4 regions of the Streptomyces sp. NPDC024017 genome follow, and region 1 is predicted to be linked to each of the others. Evidence: riboswitches for the same ligand, from Rfam matches in the RefSeq annotation. Region 1 holds a riboswitch; each other region holds the start of a gene.

Region 1 (2,180 bases):
GGAGTCTCGGGACTGCCGCCGGCGTTCGAGAACTACCTGCTCGGTCTGCTCGCCAAGCAGCCCGAGGACCGGCCCACTGCCCAGCAGGCCGCCGCGTGGTTCGCCGGAGGCGCCTGGCGGGGCCTGCCCGAGCCGCTGCCGGAGGTCTCGGGGCCGCTGCGGCCGGCGACCACGTCCGCGGCGATGCCGGCCGGGCCGGGCCCGTACGCGGCCGCCGACACCAGCCACCCGACCACGTATGCACTGCCCGCGACCCCGGGGCACCGCAGCGCGGCCCGGGCGGCCCAGGCGGGGCGTTCGGGCCGCTCCCGCGGGCGCGGCGGCGTCCGCAGCCGGTCGAGACTGGCCGCGACGGCCGCCGCCGCGGCACTCTTCCTCGCCGCGATGCTCCTCGGCATGCGCTGGTTCTCGCCCGACACGACCGCGGAGGGCACGGAACCCGACGCGTCCCCGTCCGCGAGCAGCCCCGCCGCCACACCGTCCGCCGGCTCCCCCTCTCCCCTGGCCTCCGGCCCGGCGGCAAACCCGGCAGCCGCCACCACGCCGACCACCGGCACCGTGGCGGATGTCACTCCGTCCACGCCCGCTTCCCCGACTCCTCCCGCGCCCGCGCCGAGCGCCGCGACTCCGACGGCGGAAGCAGGCGACGGCCAACCGGAGCAGCCGAAGCCGGAGAAGCCGCACGAGGCCGGAAACGGCGGGGAGAGCGACGACGGAGACGACGGCGGCGACGACTGACCCGGCCCGGATGTCGCGCGACGGCGCCCCGCCCCGGAGCACGTGGATCAGCCGGGGGATGCGCCGGTGTGCGAGTGGGCGCCCCCTCGCGCGCCCCTCGGGTGGCTTGTCATCGCCCTTACCCCGGCCTTATTGTCACCAGGCCTTGGTGAACGGGAAATCCGGTGTGATGCCGGTGCGGCCCTCGCCACTGTGAATCGGGAAGTCCGGCTCCGGCCCTCACGGGCAGCCACTGGGTCCTTGCGACCCGGGAAGGCGGAGTCCGGGCGGTGGTACCCGTCAGCCAGGAGACCGGCCAAGGCGCGTCAACCATCCACGAGGTGCTGGAGAGGGTCTGCTGAGCCATGCACATTGCCGAGGGTTTCCTTCCTCCGGCGCACGCGGTCGCCTGGGGCGTCGCGTCGGCGCCGTTCGTCGTCCACGGGGTCCGGTCGCTCACCCGTGAAGTGCGCGAGCACCCCGAGAGCACCCTGCTCCTCGGTGCGTCCGGCGCCTTCACCTTCGTCCTGTCCGCCCTGAAACTGCCGTCCGTCACCGGCAGTTGCTCGCACCCCACCGGCACGGGCCTCGGAGCCATCCTGTTCCGGCCGCCCATCATGGCGGTGCTGGGCACCATCACCCTGCTCTTCCAGGCGCTGCTGCTCGCGCACGGCGGCCTGACCACGCTCGGCGCCAACGTCTTCTCGATGGCGATCGTCGGCCCCTGGGCCGGATACGCCGTCTACAAACTGCTGCGGCGCTACGACGCGCCGCTGATGGTCGCGGTGTTCTGCGGCGCGTTCGTAGCCGACCTGTCCACCTACTGCGTCACCAGCGTGCAGTTGGCGCTCGCGTTCCCCGACCCGGGCAGCGGATTCCTGGGCGCGCTCGGCAAGTTCGGTTCCATCTTCGCCATCACCCAGATCCCGCTCGCGGTGAGCGAGGGCCTGCTGACCGTGCTCGTGATGCGGCTGCTGGTGCAGTCCAGCAAGGGCGAACTGACCCGGCTGGGCGTGCTCCTCGCCAAGCAGCAGTCCCGGACCGAGACCGAGGCGGTGGCCCGATGAGCAGGAACACGAAGATCAACCTGTTGCTGCTGCTCGTCGTGGCCGCGCTGGCCGTACTGCCGCTCGCGCTCGGTCTCGGCGACCACAAGAAGGAGCCGTTCACGGGCTCCGACGGTGAGGCGGAGTCCGCGATCACCGAGATCGAGCCGGACTACGAGCCGTGGTTCTCCCCGCTGTACGAACCGCCGTCCGGGGAGATCGAGTCGGCCCTGTTCTCCCTCCAGGCGGCTCTCGGCGCCGGCGTCCTCGCCTACTACTTCGGCCTGCACCGAGGCCGCCGGCAGGGAGAGCAGCGGGCGCTGGAGCGGGAGGCCGAGAGCGCGCTCGCCGGTGACGCCGGGAAGTCCCCCGCCGAACGGGACTGATCGCGCGTGCTGCCGATCGACGCGGCGGCGC
Region 2 (2,180 bases), on a different contig from region 1:
GCGGAGCCGGCCGGTGTGGTGACCACGGCGATGGCCGCGGTGACACCGCCCCCGGCGGGTGGTACGGCTGCGGCGTCGGAGGACCCGGTCCCCGCGTTCCCGTCGCAGGCCACCGCCGAGCGCACGCCGACCACGACCACCACGGTCTGACCCCGCCCACCGGTAACAAGGAAGAATCTCTGAGATGAAGATCGACTGGGCGGCCCTCGGCTCCGTGTTCGGCGTCAGCCTCGTGGTCACCGTGGCTCTCGTGGGCCTGTTCACCCTCGGCATCACCGGCCTGTCCCGCCGCGAGCGGGCGGTGGCCCAGGGCGGGTCCGCGGGCCTCGCGGTCACCGGTGCGTACGCGTGCTTCGCGGCGTGTGCGGCGGCTGTCGGGTACGGGATCTACCTGATCGTGGCCTGACGGCCCGATCGCACATCGTCCGCCGGGCGGCATGGGACCTCAAGTCCTGTGCCGCCCGGTCGTCGTGTGTGCGCAGGGGTCGATGTGGGGTTCTCCACACTCTCCCCTCGCAGGTCAACGGCAAGTTGACGGCGGTTCCCGGCCGTGGTGGACTGCCGGGGCCAGTACGGCGGCAGGAGAGGAAGCCGGTGCAAGTCCGGCGCGGTCCCGCCACTGTCACCGGGGTAGCAATCCCCGGGAGCCAGGAACTCTCACCGCCGGTCTCGTCGAACCAGGGCGTGGACACCCTGAGTGAGGACATATATCGCCATGCGCGGCTGCCGATCGAGGTTCAACACCCCACCCCTGCCCGCCCTCCTGGCCGGCTGAGCCCATGGGTGCCGGTCGCGTCTTCGCGTACGGCGCCGCCGCCGGTCTGATCGGTGACCTGCTGCTCGGTGATCCTCGCCGGGGGCATCCGGTCGCCGCGTTCGGGCGGGCCGCGGGTGCCGTGGAGCGGGTGTTGTGGCGGGACCACCGCGGGTGGGGCGCGCTGCACACCGTCGTGTGTACGTCGGGGGCCGTCGCCCTCGGTTCCGTCGCCGCGCGTGCCGTGCGGACGTCCGCCGTCGCCTCCGTCGCGCTGACCGGTGCCGCCACCTGGGCCGTCGTCGGGGGGACTTCGCTGGCCCGGGAGGCCCAGGCCATCGGGCGTGCCCTGGAGGCCGGGGACGTCGAGGCGGCCCGGGCCCGGCTGCCGCATCTGTGCGGGCGGGATCCGCAGGCCCTCGATGCCGACGGCATGGCCCGGGCCGTGGTCGAGTCCGTCGCCGAGAACACCTCCGACGCGGTGGTGGGGGCGCTGGTGTGGGGGGCCGTCGGCGGGGTGCCGGGGCTGCTCGGGTTCCGGGCGGTCAACACCCTGGACGCCATGGTCGGGCACAAGTCGGCCCGCTACCGCCGGTACGGGTGGGCTTCCGCGCGGCTGGACGATGTCGCGGGGTGGCCGGGAGCGCGGCTGACCGCCGTCCTCGCCGTCCTGGCCGGGCCGGATCCGCGGGGGGCCGTCCGGGCCTGGCGGGCCGACGCGGCGCAGCATCCGAGTCCCAACGCCGGTCCTGTGGAGGCCTCGTTCGCGGGGGCGCTCGGGGTGCGGCTCGGCGGGACGCTCTCGTACGGCGGGCGGGTGGAGCACCGGCCCGTGCTGAACACGCAGGGGCGTGCCGTCGGCACGCACGACGTCGCACGGGCCGTGCGGCTGTCGAGGCGCGTCACCTGGCTCGCGCTCGGGGTGTGCGCCGGTGCGCGGTTGCTCAAGAGTGCGCGGTTGCTGAAGAGGGGGAAATGACATGAGCGGTGGGCTTCTCGTCGCCGGTACCACCTCCGACGCCGGCAAGAGCGTCGTGACGGCCGGGATCTGCCGGTGGCTGGTGCGGCAGGGCGTCAAGGTCGCGCCCTTCAAGGCGCAGAACATGTCCCTGAACTCCTTCGTGACGAAGGAGGGCGCCGAGATCGGCCGGGCGCAGGCCATGCAGGCGCAGGCCTGCCGGGTCGAGCCGACCGCGCTGATGAATCCCGTGCTCCTCAAGCCCGGTGGCGAGCAGAGCAGTCAGGTCGTGCTGCTGGGCAAGCCGGTCGGGGAGCTGAGCGCGCGCGGGTACCACGGCGGGCGGCAGCAGAAGCTGCTGGGGACGGTGCTGGACTGTCTGGAGCAGTTGCGGGGCACGTATGACGCGGTGATCTGTGAGGGGGCCGGTTCTCCCGCCGAGATCAATCTGCGGCGGACGGACATCGT
Region 3 (2,180 bases), on a different contig from region 1:
CCAGGAGTTCCCGGGCGGTCACTTCACCAGCCCGAACCGGCGCAGTCCGGCGGCCACCTGCTCCACGCCCTCGACGGTGCGGATGGTCGGGTTCATGGCCTGCCCGCTGAGCAGCACGTACCGCTTGTGCCGGACGGCGTCCATGTTCTTGGTGACCGGGTTGGACTCCAGGAAGGCGATCTTCTTCGCGGCCGACTCGGCCGTCTGCGACTTGCGGGTGAGGTCGCCGATGACCAGGACGTCGGGGTCGCGGTCGGCGACCGTCTCCCAGTTGACCTGCGGCCACTCCTCGTGTGTGTCGTCGAAGGCGTTCTTCGCGCCGAGGGCCCGGGTGATGATGCCGGGCGCTCCGCAACAGCCGGCCAGGTAGGGCGACTCGGAGTTCGCGAACCAGTAGAGGAGGGTGACGTCGGAGGCGTCGATGCCGGCCGTGGCCTTCTTCATGCGCTGCTGGAGGGAGGCCACGAGCTTGTCGCCCCGCTCCTTCACCCCGAACACGGTCGCGAGGTCGCGGACTTCACCGTAGACGGTGTCGATGCCCAGGGCCTTGTCGCGTGCGCCGTCGCCGCCGCCCGAGTTGTCCTTGCCGGCGCAGTCCGACGGAGAGACGTAGGTGGGGACGCCGAGCTTCTCGAACTGCTCGCGGGTGGCGACGCCGCCCTTGCCGAGGGTGGAGACGAAGGACGCGGCGACGAAGTCGGGCTCGGTGTCCAGGACGCGTTCGAAGGACGGATTGTTGTCGGCGATGCGCGGCACCTTCGCGTCGGCCTTCTCCAGCCCCTTCATCACGGGGTCGGTCCAGGTGGCCGTGCCCGCGAGGCGGTCGGCCAGGCCGAGGGAGAGCAGGATCTCGGTGGTGCCCTGGTTGAGGGAGACGGCATGCCGTGGCGCGGCCGGGACGCGGACCTCGTGCCCGCAGTTGGTGAGCGTGACGGCGGCCTTGGCATCGGTGGACCCGGTGCCGCCGCCGCAGCCGGTCAGGAGCAGGGAGCCGGCCGCGAGCAGGACGGCGGCACGGGCGGGTCGGGCGAGGGGCACGGGAACCAGTCCTCAGTCGTCGAGGGCCCGATCGCGGAGCCCGGTCGTACGGTGCTCCCCCGCCGCATGCGGCCGCGGGGGCCGCCAGCAGGTCTTCGGACTCGGGTTCACCCGGTGCGGGACGCCTTCCCGGACGACCGAAGTCGTCCAGTGGCCGAGGCCCCGCCCGTCCCCCTCACCGCTGCGCGTCAGTTCCGGATTCGCACCGGATTCCCTGACCCACGTACATGGGTTCGACTGGCCTCGGCAAGCTATCACGGAGGCCTCCGGGAATCACCGCGCACTCTGTGCCGTTGTCGTGAGTGCAATGCGTCCACGACTCGCGAGGAGGCCGCCGGTGTACGGCGACGAGGCAACGGTCCGCAGGATCCTCACCGAGCTCGGCGACACGTGGGCCGTGGTGGGCCTGTCGTCGAACCAGCAGCGGGCGGCGTACGGCGTCGCCGCCGTCCTCCAGCGTTTCGGCAAGCGCGTCGTGCCGGTGCATCCGAAGGCGGAGACGGTGCACGGGGAGAAGGGGTACGCGAGCCTGGCGGACATCCCCTTCGACGTGGACGTCGTCGACGTGTTCGTGAACAGCGACCTCGCCGGTCCGGTCGCGGACGAGGCGGTCGCCCGGGGCGCGAAGGCCGTCTGGTTCCAGCTCGGTGTCATCGACGAGGCGGCGTACGAACGGACCCGCGCGGCGGGCCTGGAGATGGTGATGGACCGCTGCCCGGCGATCGAGATCCCACGGCTGTCTCATCACCGCGTACAGAAACCCTGAAGCGTTTCCCAGGAAATACCCGAATCCGGTCAAGGCTGCACAACTCGTCTTCTGCCGCCGGCCGGTCGATTCCTAGCCTGAGGCCTCTTGCTCCCCGAACTCCCCGAGTTCATCTTCGAGAGGCCCTGTATTCATGGAAAGAGACGGCCTGCGCCGGGATGTCGGGCTGATCGGGCTCATGTGGGCATCGGTCGGTTCCATCATCGGCTCGGGCTGGCTGTACGGCGCCGAGAAGGCGGTCGTGACGGCCGGCCCCGCGGCGATCCTGTCCTGGCTCATCGGCGCCGTGGCGATCGTGCTGCTGGCCCTGGTGCACGCGGAACTCGGCGGCATGTTCCCGGTCGCGGGCGGCACGGCCCGCTATCCGCACTACGCG
Region 4 (2,180 bases), on a different contig from region 1:
CCAAGGCCGGCGAGGCGTACAGCCAGACCAACCCCGCGACGGGTGCGCCGCGCGGTGCGCTGACACCGGCCGAGCCAGGCCAGTGGACGTACGCCACACTGGCGTTGGGCTCCGCCCTGGCCCTCTTCATGTACCCGCACTCGATCACGGCGACGCTGTCCTCGAAGAGCCGTGAGGTGATCCGCCGCAACACCACGATCCTGCCGCTGTACTCGCTGATGCTGGGTCTGCTGGCGCTGCTCGGGTTCATGGCGATCGCGGCGGGCATCAAGGTGCAGAACGGGCAGCTGGCGATTCCGCAGCTGTTCGAGACGATGTTCCCGGACTGGTTCGCGGGCGTGGCGTTCGCGGCGATCGGCATCGGCGCGCTGGTGCCCGCGGCCATCATGTCCATCGCGGCGGCGAACCTCTTCACGCGCAACATCTACAAGGACTTCATCAAGCCGGACGCCACACCGGCGCAGGAGACCAAGGTCTCCAAGCTGGTCTCCCTGCTGGTGAAGGTGGGCGCGCTGGCCTTCGTCCTCACCATGGACAAGACAGTCGCCATCAACTTCCAGCTCCTGGGCGGCATCTGGATCCTGCAGACCTTCCCGGCCCTGGTCGGCGGCCTGTTCACCCGCTGGTTCCACCGCTGGGCGCTGCTCGCCGGCTGGGCGGTCGGCATGATCTACGGCACGGCCGCCGCGTACGGCGTGGCCTCCCCGACCCAGAAGCACTTCGGCGGCTCCGCGAAGGAGATCCCGGGCATCGGGGAGATCGGCTACATCGGCCTCACGGCGTTCGTCCTGAACGTGGTGGTGACGGTGGTCCTGACCTTCGTCCTGAAGGCCCTGAAGGCCCCCGAAGGCATCGACGAGACCAAGCCGGAGGACTACACGGCGGACGCGGGCGACCCCGGGGTCCAGGTGGAGCTTCCGCCTGCGACTGCTGGTTCCGCGCACTGATTCCAGGGCCCCGACCCACCACGAACACCCCGCAGCGGGCCGCCGTGACCATGCGTCACGGCGGCCCGCTGTCACGTAAAGCTGACGCTCTGACACCACCGCGACACAACATCTGGGGGTGCCGCCGGAACCCAACACAAGATGTATGCTCATGCTCGCTGCCGCCGCAGGGGAATCCGGTGCGAATCCGGAACTGTCCCGCAACGGTGTACTTGTGCATGTTTTGTGCACGAGAGTCAGTCCGAGGACCTGCCGACAGCGCACCCGGCCACCCGGCCGGTGTGCCCTGACGTCCGGGCCTCGTGGAATGGGCCGGTGGACGCGACGCCGCGTGCGCTCGCGTGCTGCCCCCTGCCCTCGACGAGGCCCCCGTGCCGAGCGAGGGAGAGCCCCACGTGACCATCGCGCCAGCCGAACCGGTCTCAGCCGCCGAAGAAGAGCACGACGCTCCCGGTACCGCGCTGCTGCGGACCCTGACCGAGCTGACCGCCGACCTCCCCGACACCGACCCCGGCCGGGTCGCCGCCGCCGCGCTGCGCGGCCGGTCCGCGCGGGCCGGCGAGTCGGAGTTGCGCGAGCTTGCGACGGAGGCGGCCGCCGGTCTCATCTCCGAGGACCCCGCCTACTCGCGGCTGGCCGCCCGGCTGCTGACCATCGGCATCCGCGAAGAGGCCGCCTCGCAGGGCGTCACGTCCTTCACCGAGTCCGTCGCGGTCGGCCACCGCGAGGGCCTCATCGCCGACCGCACCGCCGAGTTCGTCCGGCTGCACGCGGCCCGGCTCGACGCCCTGATCGACACCGGCGCCGACGACCGCTTCGGCTACTTCGGCCTGCGCACGCTGTACAGCCGCTACCTGCTGCGCCACCCCCTCACCCGCAAGGTCGTCGAGACGCCCCAGCACTTCATGCTGCGGGTGGCGAGCGGCCTCGCCGAGGACGACACCACACGCGCGCTGGACGAGGTCGCGGCCCTCTACGGGCTCATGAGCCGCCTCGACTACCTCCCTTCCTCCCCCACCCTCTTCAACTCGGGCACCCGGCACCCGCAGATGTCGTCCTGCTACCTCCTCGACTCCCCCAAGGACGAGCTGGACTCCATCTACGACCGGTACCACCAGGTGGCCCGGCTGTCGAAGCACGCCGGCGGCATCGGACTCGCGTACTCCCGCATCCGCGCCCGCGGTTCGCTGATCCGCGGCACCAACGGCCACTCCAACGGCATCGTCCCGTTCC

Evidence for each region. A riboswitch is a leader RNA that binds a small molecule or an ion and turns the genes downstream of it on or off. The one in region 1 is predicted to bind cobalamin.
Region 2: linked by a shared signal. The riboswitch ahead of AB0G20_RS34650 (cobalamin biosynthesis protein) and the one ahead of AB0G20_RS25365 (energy-coupling factor ABC transporter permease) in region 1 are both predicted to bind cobalamin.
Region 3: linked by a shared signal. The riboswitch ahead of AB0G20_RS31810 (ABC transporter substrate-binding protein) and the one ahead of AB0G20_RS25365 (energy-coupling factor ABC transporter permease) in region 1 are both predicted to bind cobalamin.
Region 4: linked by a shared signal. The riboswitch ahead of AB0G20_RS15845 (ribonucleoside-diphosphate reductase subunit alpha) and the one ahead of AB0G20_RS25365 (energy-coupling factor ABC transporter permease) in region 1 are both predicted to bind cobalamin.

The regions. Positions count from the first base shown of each region.
Region 1 is NZ_JBEZYZ010000009.1:237,080-239,259, reverse strand. Features, by position in the region: gene AB0G20_RS25370 (serine/threonine-protein kinase) at 1-738, shown strand, start outside; cobalamin riboswitch at 868-1,053, shown strand; gene AB0G20_RS25365 (energy-coupling factor ABC transporter permease) at 1,083-1,784, shown strand; gene AB0G20_RS25360 (energy-coupling factor ABC transporter substrate-binding protein) at 1,781-2,149, shown strand; gene cbiQ (cobalt ECF transporter T component CbiQ) at 2,156-2,180, shown strand, end outside.
Region 2 is NZ_JBEZYZ010000016.1:58,296-60,475, forward strand. Features, by position in the region: gene AB0G20_RS34640 (inorganic phosphate transporter) at 1-150, shown strand, start outside; gene AB0G20_RS34645 (hypothetical protein) at 185-406, shown strand; cobalamin riboswitch at 522-680, shown strand; gene AB0G20_RS34650 (cobalamin biosynthesis protein) at 780-1,733, shown strand; gene AB0G20_RS34655 (cobyric acid synthase) at 1,735-2,180, shown strand, end outside.
Region 3 is NZ_JBEZYZ010000013.1:229,918-232,097, forward strand. Features, by position in the region: gene AB0G20_RS31805 (iron chelate uptake ABC transporter family permease subunit) at 1-4, opposite strand, end outside; gene AB0G20_RS31810 (ABC transporter substrate-binding protein) at 19-1,038, opposite strand; cobalamin riboswitch at 1,107-1,295, opposite strand; gene AB0G20_RS31815 (CoA-binding protein) at 1,376-1,804, shown strand; gene AB0G20_RS31820 (APC family permease) at 1,938-2,180, shown strand, end outside.
Region 4 is NZ_JBEZYZ010000005.1:354,168-356,347, reverse strand. Features, by position in the region: gene mctP (monocarboxylate uptake permease MctP) at 1-947, shown strand, start outside; cobalamin riboswitch at 1,086-1,219, shown strand; gene AB0G20_RS15845 (ribonucleoside-diphosphate reductase subunit alpha) at 1,343-2,180, shown strand, end outside.